Regions from separate parts of the Pseudoalteromonas sp. NCIMB 1079 genome, predicted to be linked through region 2. Evidence: predicted binding sites of a transcription regulator. Region 2 holds the regulator's gene; the other holds the start of a gene.
What was found. The regulator ArgR, encoded in region 2, controls arginine synthesis, uptake and breakdown. The targets are predictions, from matches to a motif close to ANTGAATANNTATTCANT.

Region 1: the regulator ArgR is predicted to act here: its motif matches at 2,883-2,900, upstream of ABX891_RS19045 (arginase family protein).

Annotation. Positions count from the first base shown of each region.
Region 1 covers NZ_JBEWZA010000002.1:529,625-536,985, forward strand. The annotation lists gene paeA (polyamine export protein PaeA) at 1-764, opposite strand, end outside; gene ABX891_RS19040 (transporter substrate-binding domain-containing protein) at 912-1,601, opposite strand; gene ABX891_RS19045 (arginase family protein) at 1,731-2,840, opposite strand; gene udp (uridine phosphorylase) at 3,295-4,050, shown strand; gene cdd (cytidine deaminase) at 4,141-5,067, opposite strand; gene ppc (phosphoenolpyruvate carboxylase) at 5,204-7,361, opposite strand, start outside.
Region 2 covers NZ_JBEWZA010000001.1:805,481-812,841, forward strand. The annotation lists gene ABX891_RS03750 (Fe(3+) ABC transporter substrate-binding protein) at 910-1,914, shown strand; gene ABX891_RS03755 (ABC transporter permease) at 1,914-3,545, shown strand; gene ABX891_RS03760 (ABC transporter ATP-binding protein) at 3,546-4,595, shown strand; gene ABX891_RS03765 (Dyp-type peroxidase) at 4,644-5,543, shown strand; gene argR (transcriptional regulator ArgR) at 5,551-6,018, opposite strand; gene mdh (malate dehydrogenase) at 6,244-7,176, shown strand; gene ispB (octaprenyl diphosphate synthase) at 7,262-7,361, opposite strand, start outside.

The sequences.
Region 1 (7,361 bases), on a different contig from region 2:
AACTTATCTAAATTTCCTGACACCACTAAAAAATGATTATGAGGATGATCAATAATTTTAGTCGCAATATCATGGCTAGATTCATTTAAATCAAAATAGACAATTTGGTCGCGTGGAGTCATAACGCTTGATAAAAATCGCGCTTCTAGGTCAAACACATTGCCAATGAGTTCATACTCTTGCTTTTGCAAACTACCATAAGCAGCACCTGCTTCCATCATAGCAACAATGTCCTCAGTTGTTACATTGTCTTCTCGCTCAGCGGGCACTTTAAACAAACGCAGCACAAAGTTCGTTACCCCATTAAAAAACATCACCAGTGGAGTTAATGCAAAGGTAACCCAGCGCATTATTGTAACCACTCTGACAGCGACAGCTTCTGGCATGATCATCGCTAAACGCTTTGGCATTAAATCGGCGAACAATATAAACAAAGATGTAATAGTAAAAAACGAGAATAAAAAGCTAATTTTTTCTAAGTGTGCGCCTTGATAAAAAAGCACTAAAACACTTTCAACATAAGGCGATAAAGCCTGCTCGCCCACAATACCACCCAAAATCGCAATCGCGTTGAGTGCAATTTGGATCATGGCAAAAAAAGCCCCTGGATTTTCTTGTAGCTTTAATACCGCTGCTGCTTTTATATTTCCTTCATCTGCCATTACCCGCAGTTTTATTTTACGCGACGCTGCAATTGCTATTTCTGACATAGCAAACAACGCACTGATCAAGATCAATAAGCTAATCCCGATTAAATCACCCATTTAACGCTCCAATAAGTTAGCGCTTTTTTAAACAAAAAGCAGCTGGATTATAATCGGTTTTTTAAACGCAGCAATTTATATTTACGAAATATATTTAAGCTATTAATTTTCAATTATTTAAGAGGTAAAACAGTGAGTTTAAAGTGCTTAAATTTTATTAAAGGCAACTTTTAATTGAGAAACTAAAGCCGGATCCATATTTATATTACAGGCAAAAAATAACGGAGACTGAGTTGTGTTTAAATCAAGTAATGGTTCTAGTAACTCAAGCTTAGGCTCTGTTTTAACTCGATAGTTAAATTGCTTTTTGTTGAGGATAACAAAATCAAGTATATGGTGACGAGTGCTTATGAGTTTATCTATTTTATCTAGGCTATCGATGAGTAATAAATGCTTGCTTTCACTAAAGCCCCTTTCAAGCAAATAATGATGACTAAAGTTATCACGCAGTACTGCTATTTTGTATTTTTTAGCATCATTGAGAGTGTTTAACTTTATACCTCTGGATTTTAGACCATAAATGGCAGAGTCAAAGCTTTCCAGTTCGCCTACCCAGTTAAACTTACTTTCTCTATTAGGTAATCGAACAATCGAAAATATACAGGTGTTTTTATCGCGTAGCGCTGCATTGTAGGATATGGCCCAACTATGCGCCAACATAGTGTAGTTTATACCTGTACCTTCTAGCGCTTTATGAACTTTTTCGACAGAGCGGCCAACGAGTTTGTTATCTTCATTAATATACTGAAAGTCCGGAAATACTTCCGTTACTATTGTAATTTCAGCTGCATCAACTTTAATACAGCTAATGAACAATAAAAAGATCAACAATTTCATCTAGCGAGGCCTCAACTAACTCATTATATGTATTTAATAAATATAGCTGAGGCTTTATGAACTGCTAGTTTTTAGTCATGTGATGCACACTTATACGCTGATAGTGCTAGTATTTATAGCTTCTACAGCTTACTTGTTCATTGCACTAATTAAAAAGGCTGAAATTTTAGCGCCTTCTCTAAGTGTAGTTTCTGAGCTTGATTGGCCAACTAAAGAGCTGTCGGTAAATGGCGCTATCTCCATCATATCTGCACCCGTAATAGGAAACTCATCCGCAATGGCTGATAAAATATCAAGCGCATGCTGAGGCGTTAAACCGTGATGCTCTGGCGTACCTGTGGCGGATGCAAATTCAGCATCAAGTGCATCAATATCAAAGCTTACGTATATTTCATCAACGTTATCGGCTTTTAACTGTGCAATAGCGTCGGCAGCAACCGCTGCTGCGCCGCGTTCAATGATTTCATGTGCCCAGTGCTGTTTAACACCAAAAGTATTTTCCCAATGCGCTTTAGGCTTACCACTTGAGCGAATACCAAATTGTATTAAATGATGCGGCGCCGGTAAAAACTCTAGTATATGTGTACACCAAGAGCCAAAGCATAAATCTATGCCTAAGCGCTCAACAAGTAAATCGGTATGCGCGTCAAAGTGAATAATAGCCGTGCGCTTACCTTGCTCACGTTTTGCTTTTAAGTACGCTTTAGTAAGTGGGTAACTAATTGAGTGATCGCCACCAATACCAAATAATCCTTTATCTTTAAACGTTGCGTAAAAACTGTCGCACACATCCTCAGTGATTGATAACGGGCTTACGTAATAGTCGTTATCTTCATCACCATATAAGGCTTTTTGGCAATTAGAAATGGTTGCATCATTTAGGTATTTGTCATGAAGTAAATGTGGGATCACACGTACATCACCTAAATCAAACGAATGACACTGAGGTTGCTGATCAATTAATGCTGAGCGGACAAACAACGGCCCCCAGTTTGCGCCGCGTAATATCCCACCGCCACAGTCTGAACTAATACCTAACATAACGGCTTTATGTGGTGAGTTTGGTAATTCGTTTAAAGACTCGCGCCACAAATTATCAACGTTTTCAGTTTGTCCATAAAGTTTATTACGCAGTGCGGCTTTGCGCTCTTTTGCAGTATTTACTGTGTATACGCCATCACCCGGTGCGCACAAACAGTGCTCAACTTTGTTTTTAAATGCTTCAAATTGTGTGCTCATAATAAACTCCTTCGGTTTTTATTCTGTACGTAGCTAATTACTTTTGAGTAGTTATGCAAAATCACTAAAAATGCCTAAACTTCAAATAAATGCCACTTTGCTAAATAAGTCAGTGCTTAATATAAGTAAACACGTTAGTTTTTACGTGTTCACTAAAAATTTAAGCCATTGAATTTATTTGATATTAATTAAAATCTGTAATCATCCATTTAATCGTAGTTACGCGCTTGAGTGATACTTATTATGTCTGCTTGAACATGTCAACAGCGCAACAAGGCTACGTATATAAGTACTTGAGTGAATATTCATAGTTGGTGAATAAATCAAATTAGCCCTTAAGATTATTAAGGCTTTATTGGAAGAGTTAAGATAAAACGGACAATCGTCCTGTACTTGATAAACGTTTCTAGCAATCATGCTAGATTGACAACAAATTATTATAAAAGGCTTAGCTATGGAAAAGGTATTTCACTTAGGACTATGTATTGACGATCTTAAAGGTGCAAAACTTGCGATTGTACCGGGCGATCCAGATCGTGCAGCACGTATTTCACAATTCCTAGACAACCCAACCTGCCTTGCTCAAACTCGCGAGTTTCATGTTTATTTAGGTCAATTAAACGGCCACTCTGTGGTTATATGTTCTACAGGTATTGGTGGTCCATCTACGTCGATTGCAGTAGAAGAATTAGCACAACTTGGCGTGCGTAAATTTTTACGTATTGGTACAACCGGTGCAATTCAGCCACACATTAACGAAGGCGAAATTTTAATTAGCCAAGCGTCTGTACGTTTAGATGGAGCTAGCCAACATTTTGCACCACTTAGCTACCCTGCTGTATCTGACTTTTATGCAACACAAGCTATGGTACAAGCATGTAAAAACCTAAATATCGATTTTCATATTGGCATTACTGCATCAAGCGATACATTCTACCCAGGGCAAGAGCGTTACGATACGCACTCTGGTTACGTTCCTAAATCACTACAAGGTAGCTGCGAAGAGTGGCAAAAATTGGGCGTGATGAACTACGAAATGGAATCGGCAACATTATTTACTATGTGTGCAGCCCTTGGATTACAAGCAGCATGTGTAGCAGGCGTACTTGTTAACCGTACTCGCCAAGAAATACCAAATGTAGACCACGGTGAAATTGAGCGTAAATCTGTAGCAGTAGTATTAGAAGCAGCTAAAGTATTACTTGATTAATACAGGTTATAGCAGTCAGTGAGTTAATTCGATAGAATGACTCGCTTTAATAAAGCACAGCTCCGGCTGTGCTTTATTGTATGCAAGCCACTATTTAAGTGGTGCGCTAATTACTTTAAGTGCAGGTAAATGCGTAAAACTGGCAAGTACAGCTTTTGCCACTTGCGACTGGTTTTCACGACCCGCTGTTTCGAGCAATGTTATTCCCTTCACCGTACTTTCGTTAAAGCTAAGCCCAGCTAAAAAGAACTGACTTAGTGCACTTTGTAGTGGCGATAAACTTGGACTGTAAGCTGCATTTTCGGCGTAACTTCCGTAAAAATCACCATCACTAAATGTACTTATTTTTACGGCGCTAAAGTTTTGGCTGTAAGGCACGTACGCATTAAGTGCAAAACGCGCAAGGGTTTCATCAAGGTCTTCAGCGCTAAAATTACCTTGCTGTGGTTTTGGGTTAAATAAGCTAAATTCGTTACCTAAATCGGTAGGTCCAAATGAATGCGGCAGTAATTCAACAAGTTTAAATTGCTGATCAGGAAGTAAAATATCAAACTCTTTCGCATCAGCTAGTTCGTTCATAAACTGGCGACAATACCCACACGGTGCATCGCTAATCGCTATTTTAACTATCTTTTTAGCACCGTTTAACCAGGCGTTATTTATAGCCGATTGCTCTGCATGAACCACTAAACTCAACGCTTGATGATCAAACTCTACATTTGCACCAAAGTAAAAGCTTACCTCACCCTTTTCATCAAGTGCTTTAACAATTGCGCCTACATGAAAATCTGACACTGGCGCAACAGCATACTCAGAAGCTAAAGGTACTAAACCTTGTAGTAATACATCATCAGACACATTGAGTTGCGCGCATAACGCTTTAATATTATTAGAATTTAATATGCCACGTTGTGATTTTAATTGACTACGTAATGACGCTGTTTGCGCTACGCTTAATGTGAAGTGCGAATTTGTAAGTGCTGTATCTTGCTGTACAGTAAAAGTTGCTGAAGCCATAATATTTTTTAATTATTCAATGGCTAAGTAGTTTAAAAGGTTAGGGTGTTAAATACCAGACTATTTAACGCAAAAAAAGGGAGCACATCGCGTGCTCCCTTTTAATACCAATAGGTATACCTAACAAAATAAAGTGTTAGCCGGTATTACGCATACCTGCAGCTATACCTGTCATCGTGATCATTAACGCATTATCAATGTCACCTTCGTTTCGTTTTTCCTCTGAGCGAGCACGGCGTAAAAGCTCAACCTGTAATAGGTTAAGTGGATCGGTGTACGGATTACGTAAACTAATCGACTCCTTAATCCAAGGTTGTTCGGCGAGTAGGCTTTTTTGCGGGCTAAGTGATTGCACCAAGCTAATCGCTTCTTGAAGCTCTTTACGAAGTGTTACACCCAATGGTTTGTACATATCTTCCACCAGCGCATTATCGTAATGCTCACTCAACCAGCAATCGGCTTTACTAAATACCATTTCTAGCATTTCTAGGCGCGATCTAAAGAATGGCCACTGTAGGCTCATTTCGTTTAGGGTTTCTGCGCCGTACTTATTAAGCGCAGCTTTTAAGCCAGTTAACGCACCTAACCATGCAGGAAGCATTAAACGGTTTTGGCTCCACGCAAAAATCCATGGAATAGCACGCAGGCTTTCAACACCACCATTAGGATTACGTTTTGCAGGACGCGATCCAAGCGGCAACTTAGACAGCTCAAGCTCAGGCGTTGCCATTCTAAAGTAAGGTACAAAGTTTTCATCATGGCGAACTACATTACGGTAGTGCTCACACGACTCCTCACTTATTAGCTTCATTACTTCGCGCCATTCTGGCTTTGGCTCCGGTGGCGGTAGTAAGTTACTTTGCAAAACTGCGCCTGCGTAAATATTTAAGCTTTGCAGTGCTACATCGGGTAAACCAAATTTAAAGCGAATCATCTCGCCTTGCTCGGTTACACGTAAACCACCTTTTAAAGAGCCTGGCGGTTGTGAATGCAGCGCTTGTGCAGCGGGTGCACCACCACGACCTACTGTACCACCACGTCCGTGGAATAAAACAAGCTCAATACCACGTGCATCAGCAAGTTGTACTAGTTTGTCCATTGCTTCGTACTGCGCCCAACCTGCTGCCATCATGCCGGCATCTTTAGCTGAATCAGAGTAACCAATCATTACGTTTTGGGTGTTTTTAATGTGCCCGCGATACCAAACATTATCAAGCAATGTGGTAATTACATCACTGCCTGCGTTTAAATCGTCAAGTGTTTCAAACAACGGTGCTACTGGTAAATCAAAGCTGCAGCCGCTTTCTTTTAGCAATAGTTGTACCGCTAAAATATCTGACGCTGTGCGCGCCATCGAAATAATATACAAGCCAAATGTTTGTTCGTCTTGCTTAGCAATAACATCAAAGGTGTCTAGCACTTCTTGAACATCAGGGCTTGGTTGCCAATGTTTTGGAATAAGCGGTCTGCGAGAGTTAAGTTCAGTAAGTAAAAAAGCTTGTTTATCTTGCTCTTGCCATTGGTTGTAGTCGCCTAAACCTAAATAACGAGTCAGCTCAGAAAAAACATCGCTGTGACGAGACGAGTCTTGGCGCACATCGAGTTTAGCTAAACGCAAGCCAAAGCTATTAATACGGTAGAGTAAATCAAGCAATAAGCCATCTGCAACTACTTTCATATTACACTTTAATAACGAGCGGTAGCAGACCTCTACAGGGTGCTTAAGCTGATTAATATCGGTAATTAAATCTTGTGAATCGCTACGCTTATTTTTAATTTTAGCGCCCAGGTTAGCCACGGTCTCTGCAACTTGGTTTTTAAGCTTTTTGATCACCGCTCTGTATGGTTCAAAGTCTTGACCTGCCAACTCAATAAGCTCATCACTGGCGTCTGACATAGATAATTCAGCGCATAACGTTTTTAAATCTTGAATATATAAGTTAAGCGCCATCCAACGACCGTGGTCAAGCACCTCTGCTGTAACCTGCGATGTTACAAATGGATTTCCATCACGGTCTCCACCCATCCAAGATGTGAACTCAATCGGGCTGTAATCTTTTGGTAGCTCTAAACTTAATTGCTCTTTAACATTGGCTGAAAATTCACGTAAAAAGCGCGGAACAGCGTGCCAAAGACTGTTTTCGATTACCGCATAACCCCATTTAGCTTCATCAACTGGCGTTGGGCGAGAGCGACGAATGTCGTCGGTATGCCAAGCCTGGCTAATAAGCTGTTCAATACGATTTAAAATAGCGTCTCGCTCTAGCGGTAAGTTATCTTTTCGCTCTAATGAC
Region 2 (7,361 bases):
TCGGCGCAATTAATAAAAAACTTAGCGAAATTTAAAATATAAATAAAGTATTTTAAGGTCTTAGCATTGATTGGCAGGGATGCGATATATTACTCAGTAAAAATTAGTGATAGTTGCTCAGAGCTTTACTCAACCCAAATTTTAGACAAAGAAAAGCGCGCTCTATCTCTAGGCGCGCTTGCGGAATCTTCTAATTTTCTGCATCCTGCAATTGAACTTAATCAACTCCAATTTTCACTAATCCATGTTTATTACTATATTACTTTTTAGTTCTATGTAATGTAGACCGTCCGGGCCCGTATCCTTAAATTCCTAAACGTCCTGTAGGGTAAATACTATTACCAAATCCTTAATTACACTTCCTTAGTGTATCCTTGTTTTAACCAATCCCTTGTGTTGCCTTAAAGGCCTGTCCATTTATTCCTTCAACATCCTGTTGAACAACTTAGCCTTGTTGTTATCCTTTTCGCATCTTCCTGACGCTGTCCTTTTTACAACATTGCGTTGTGATACTCATCCTGAGCCTGTCCTAAAATCCGTGTTGTCCTGATAACCTAATCATTGGTTGGTTGAGTAAGCAGTCCATTTCCTTTTACTCAATAAGCGTCATTGCTTGGTTGATGCGTAAATTATAGTGCAATAGAGCAACTAAAATAGAGATAAAACTACATTCAATTAGTGTTTTTGCAATAGTAATAAAAATAAATTTCATATAATTCATGTGTTTAATTGTTTTTAGGTTGTTTTTTTATCTTATTTTTTACTCATTAGCTGTCACATCCGTAAGACATCTCTTACACCGTATTTCCTTTTTGGGCGTTATTTACATATTTACATTTATTTAAAGTGTGCACTTTTAGAATGAGCACGGTAGAATTCGTTGATAATAACAGTTATTTAGGTGGAATAATGAAGAAAGTATTTGCACTTGTTTTAGGGGTAGTTGCATCGGCACCAGTCTTTGCAAACGATGTTGTTAACATCTACTCTTTTCGTCAACCGTTTTTAATTCAGCCAATTTTAGAAGACTTTACAAAGCAAACAGGCATAAAAACCAATGTTGTTTTTGCTAAAAAAGGGCTAATTGAGCGTGTTAAACGCGAAGGCAAGCACAGTAAAGCTGATTTAGTATTAACCTCTAACTTTAGTGCGCTTATTCAATTAGAAGATTTAAAATTAACACAAACTATAAAAAGTGACAGTGTAAATAATAATGTTCCAGCCGCCTTTCGTGACGGTGATGGCCAATGGGTTGCGCTTACTAAGCGAGTGCGTAATGTGTATTCATCAAAAGAGCGAGTTGGTGAGTTACCTAAGCTCACTTATGAAGATTTAGCAGACCCTAAATACAAAGGACAAATTTGTACGCGCTCTGGCAAACATCCATATAATTTAGGTTTAGTGGCTTCTATGATTGCACACCATGGTGAAGCGCAAACTAAAGAGTGGCTTGAAGGTGTTAAGGCTAATTTAGCACGCAAGCCTCAAGGTAACGATCGTGCTCAAGTTAAAGCTGTTAAAGAAGGTTTATGTAACTTGGCATTAGGTAATAGTTACTACCTTGGCAAAATGCTAGAAGATAAAGAACAAAAAGGTTGGGCAGAGGCCGTAAATATTAACTTTCCGAATCAAGTTAATCGTGGCTCACACATAAATGTATCGGGTGCGGTTATTACCAAATACGCTAAAAACCCTGAAAATGCATTAAAGCTCATAGAATATATGACCGACAGCAAAGCACAAAACATGTATGCCTCATTAAATATGGAGTATCCAGTTAAGTCGGGTGTTGAATTATCAAATTTGGTTGCCTCTTGGGGTAGCTTTAAAGAAGACAGCTTGCCACTTGATGAGATTAGTAAATATCGTCCGTTAGCACTTAAGCTAATTGATGAGGTGAAGTTCGATCTTTAATGACTAATAAATTTAAGCTGTCTAAATGGCAGCTCTTTGCGTGGTCGACTGGCTTAATACTATCGGCCCCGTTGTTTTTTCTTATTTTTGAATCTCTACAAGGTAGCTCTGAGGTGTTTTCTCACCTGTGGGATACCGTACTTTGGGATTACATAACCAATACCGTATTGTTAGTTTTAGGTGTTTGCGTCCTGAGCTGCGCCATAGCTTTGCCGCTTGGGTGGCTAACGGCTTACTGTAGTTTCCCGGGTAAAAAACAGTTTGAATGGGCACTTATGCTGCCCCTTGCTATGCCTACCTATATTATTGCCTATGTATACACTGATTTATTAGATTATGCGGGCCCGGTGCAAATAGCACTGAGAGAATGGTTTGGCTGGCAATCACCTAACGACTATTGGTTTTTTGATATACGAACATTACCCGGCGCCATAGTTATGATTGCCTTGGTACTTTACCCGTATTTATTTTTAATTTTTAAAACAGCCCTTCGCGAGCAGTCATTCAAATTAGTACAAGCTAGTCAGTTAATGGGGTTATCTCCTTGGCAAAGCTTTTTTAAAGTCAGCTTAGTGCTCTCTCGTGGGGCAATTGTGGCGGCTCTTGCACTTATTAGTATGGAAACCATGGCCGACTTCGCAACAGTGAGTTATTTTGCCGTAAGTACATTAACAACTGCCGTATACGATACGTGGTTTGGTTATTACTCACTTACAGCGGCCGCTAAAATATCGGGTGTGATGTTACTGCTGTTATTTTTAGCATTAATGGCAGAGCGTTTTAGTCGCCGAAACCAAGCGGTATTTGAGCGCCAATCAAGTGTAAATAGCGAATCTCTCTATGTATTAAAAGGAAAGTCTGCTTGGCTCGCAACGGCATTTTGTAGCTTTATTTTACTTATCGCCTTTTTAATCCCTATTGCAGTACTTATAAATTATGCCATTACCTACTTTGATAAAGCATGGGATGTAGAGTTTTTTAGTTACGCTTGGCAAAGTTTAAAGGTGGCGGGAGTTGTAAGTGTTATAACCATTACATTGAGTGTTTTTGTGGTTTTTTATCAGCGTGTGGCAAAGCAAGCGTATCCGCTTATTCCTGGGCGTTTAGCAAGCACAGGTTATGCGTTGCCAGGAACTGTACTCGCTATTGCGGTTTTATTACCTCTTACATTATTAGAGAACACTATTAACACAGCACTCGAGCCGTATAACTTAGACATTGGCTTACTGCTTACAGGTAGCATTCTTACTATTATTATTGCTTATATTGTTAGGTTTTACGCCATTGCACACGGAGCAATTGAGTCGAGTTTTTTACGTATTAGTCCATCACTTGATATGGCAAGCCAATCAATGGGTAAAAGCCAAGGGCAAACGCTGCGTTTAGTGCATCTACCTTTACTGCGAAGAGGGTTACTCACTGCTGCCTTATTGGTATTTATTGAATGTATGAAAGAGTTGCCAGCTGCGCTATTGCTCAGACCGTTTAATTTTGAAAGCTTAGCTACTCATGTATTTCAGTATGTGAGTGATGAGCAATTAGAGCTTGCTTCAATATCTGCATTATTTATTGTTATTGTTGGGTTTATTCCTTTGTACTTTATTAATCGTTCTATGGAGCAGCGTAGTTAAATGAGTAGTTTAATTTTACAAGGCGTGAGCTATCACTATAACGGCACAAAGGTTATTCACGATTTAGATTTAACAGTGGGTAAAGATGAAATTGTTTGCCTACTCGGGGCGAGTGGATGCGGCAAAACAACCACATTAAAAGCGATTGCAGGTTTAATTGAAGCCAAGCAAGGGTCTATTTTTATAGACGGTAAATTAGTGAGTGATGAGCAATCGTTTGTCTCACCTGAGCATCGTAACATCGGCATGATGTTTCAAGACTATGCGTTGTTTCCGCATTTAACGGTGGCAAATAATATTGCATTCGGGCTTGGTAATATGAGCAAAGCTCAAAAGCAGCAACGCGTTGATGAAATGCTTAAGCTTGTGCATTTAATTGGCTGTGCTGACAGGTTTCCACATCAGTTATCGGGTGGCCAACAGCAACGCGTCGCTATCGCTCGTGCATTAGCTTATAAACCTAGTTTATTACTCCTTGATGAGCCCTTTTCAAACATCGACACACAAGTACGCTTTGAATTAATTGCCGATATACGTCGAATTATTAAAGCAACTCAAGTATCTGCTGTGTTTGTTACACACTCAAAAGAAGAGGCATTTGCGTTTTCAGATACACTTGCCATTATGCATCGCGGTAAAATTGAGCAACAAGGCACGCCTGAGCAGCTTTTTGCAGCTCCATGTTCAAAGGAGGTTGCAGAGTTTCTGGGTCAGGGCATATACTTAAGCGCAGAAGTGTTAACCGCAACTGAATATAAAACACCATTTGGTTTAGTCGAATCTTATGTTGAGAGTAAGTATAATGTAAGTGCAGGGCTTATATATGTGCGCCCTCATCAAATAGAATTAGTGGCAGATAACCAAAGTGACAAATTCAGCAAGCGAGCTACAATTATAAGTCGTCGCTTTATTGGTTCGGCGTATGTTTATTCGCTTGTTATTGATGAACAAGAAATTGAAGTTGCTGCACAATATGGCCAGTCATTTGAAAATAATGATCAGGTTATAATAAAAATAAAACCTCACACGGTGAATTTTTTCGAATCGTAATTAATTTGTTATTCGCTGTGTTTTTATCTGTAAAACTAAGGAATAACAATGGCGCAAGCGCAATCAGGGATTTGTGCTGAAGCAAACTTACACGGTTTGCACTTATTTTTTAATGTGTTTGATGGTCAAGACGAATCACTTCGCGCAAAGTTAAAACAAGCAAGCGCTATAGAAGAAGAATTTAGCGATCAATTTTCAGAATCAATGCTCTCTTGTATGGTTGCTATTGGTGCGCAATACTGGCCGCATATCCTCCCTGAATACATTCCAAGCGAATTACAGAGCTTTCCCAATATAACCCATAGCGATCACCAAATGAGTGTACAACCGTGTGATTTATTTGTGCAAATTCGCTCTGACCGTGAAGACGTTAACCATTTATTTGCGCTGCAAATTTTAAAATTATTTGCCCCCGATGTAGAGCTGGTGGAGCAAATTCGGAATTTTCGCTTTTTAGATGGTCGTGATTTTAACGGTTTTATTTATGGTGGCGACACCGCACATGGAAGAAAAAAGCGCGCTACGGCTTTAATCAGCAACCCTGGTAGCTTTGAAGATCAGGGGAGTTATATTCATGTTCAGCGTTATAAACATGATTTAACTATGTGGCAGCATTTATCATTGAGTGAGCAAGAGCAAATAATGGGACGTACGCGTCTTGATAACACGCTAATTACCCCAGCGATCGAAACCAGCCATGCTTCGCGAAGTGAGCTAAAAGACGGAGACGGACAACCGCTACTATTAAATCAAAGCATGCCTTATGGCGACGTGTATGAGCAGGGAATGTTATCAATTACATGCGCTTGTACGGGCACCGCGTTTGAAAAAGTACTTAATAGTCGTTTAGGGGAAGGGGATTGCTACGACCACTGGCTTGATTTTACTCAAGCCGATATGGGCTCTGCTTTCTTTGCACCTTCAATAGGGTTTTTAAAACAAATTTAATTTGCTATTAAACCGTATCAAATAAAATGCGAACGCGTTCAAGAGTTACATCTATTTCAGATATTTTAGCAGGAGCGATAAAAATAGTGTCATCGCCGGCAATAGTTCCTAGTACGCCATCTGCTTTACCTAATGAATCTAATAAACGTGCAATAAGCTGAGCAGCACCTGGGCTGGTACGAATGATGATCATCATTTCGTTGTGCATAATGTCGATTACTAATTGGCGTAATGGGCTTTTAGCCGTAGGTACACCCATTTCAGCAGGTAAGCAGTAAACCATTTCTTGTTTGGCATTGCGTGTGCGTACAGCGCCAAATTTACTTAACATGCGTGATACTTTACTTTGGCTTATATTGTCAAAACCTTGATCTTTTAACGCATCAACTATTTCGCCTTGAGAGCCAAAATTTTCTTCTTTTAATAGTGATTTAAATGCTTTTACCAGTGCTTCTTGTTTATCTTGTGGTTGCATAGTCTTTATTCGTTTTTGTTATTTATGCCGCAAATTCTACACAAAAATGAATAATTATGCAGCAGTTGTTTAGTTAACTTGCCAGTTTGATGCGTTAAATCACATAAGTTTACGACTATGGTCGAAAATATACTTGAAATAGACAGGATAAATTTGTTTTTAGTCGCTAATTTCATTATCTTAAGAGCCACAAATGTTTCCTACCTCAAATTACGGAGAATTCCAATGAAAGTTGCTGTATTAGGTGCTGCAGGCGGTATCGGCCAAGCGTTGTCTTTATTATTAAAAACAGGCTTACCAGCTGGCTCTGAATTATCACTTTATGATGTTGCACCAGTAGTACCAGGTGTTGCGGTTGACCTTTCTCACATCCCAACAGATGTTAAAGTTGCAGGCTTTGGCGCAGACGATTTAAATAAAGCGCTTGAAGGTTCTGACATCGTTCTTATCCCAGCGGGTATGCCACGTAAACCAGGTATGGATCGTGCTGATTTATTCAATGTAAATGCTGGCATCATCAAAACTTTAGCAGAAGGCATTGTTGCCAGCTGTCCTAAAGCGTTAGTAGGTATTATTACTAACCCAGTAAACGGCACAGTTCCAATTGTTGCTGAAGTATTCAAAAAAGCAGGTACTTACGACGCTAAACGCGTATTCGGTATTACTACGCTTGACGTTATTCGTTCAGAAGCATTTGTTGCTGAACTTAAAGGCGTAGACGTAGCAACTGTAAAAGTACCAGTAATTGGTGGTCACTCAGGCACAACTATTCTGCCTCTACTTTCTCAAGTTGAAGGTGTTTCTTTCACTGATGAAGAAGTTGCTGCACTTACTCCACGTATCCAAAATGCGGGTACTGAAGTTGTAAATGCTAAAGCCGGCGGTGGTTCAGCTACGCTATCTATGGGTGCTGCTGCAGCTCGTTTTTGTATGTCTTTAGTTAAAGGCCTACAAGGTGAAGAAGTTGTAGATTACGCTTACGTTGCTGTTGAAAATGGCGATGCAGAGTACTTTGCACATCCAGTACGTTTAGGTAAAAACGGCGTAGAAAAAATTCTTTCTTACGGCGAACTAAGCGCATTTGAAACAAAAGCAAAAAATGACATGCTTGAAACTCTGAAAAAAGACATCAAAGAAGGTGTTGATTTCATGGCGTAATAGCCGCTTTAAGCAACAAAAAAGCCTGCATTTGCAGGCTTTTTTATTGCTCAGAATTAATGTCACACTGTGTAACTAGTTAAAACTAGTGGTCGCGGTCAACCGCAATACGGGCAAGGCTTATAAGTGCTTGCTTATAGTCAGACTCAGCTAAAAAGTCTAAACAGGCAATGGCTTTTTCGGCC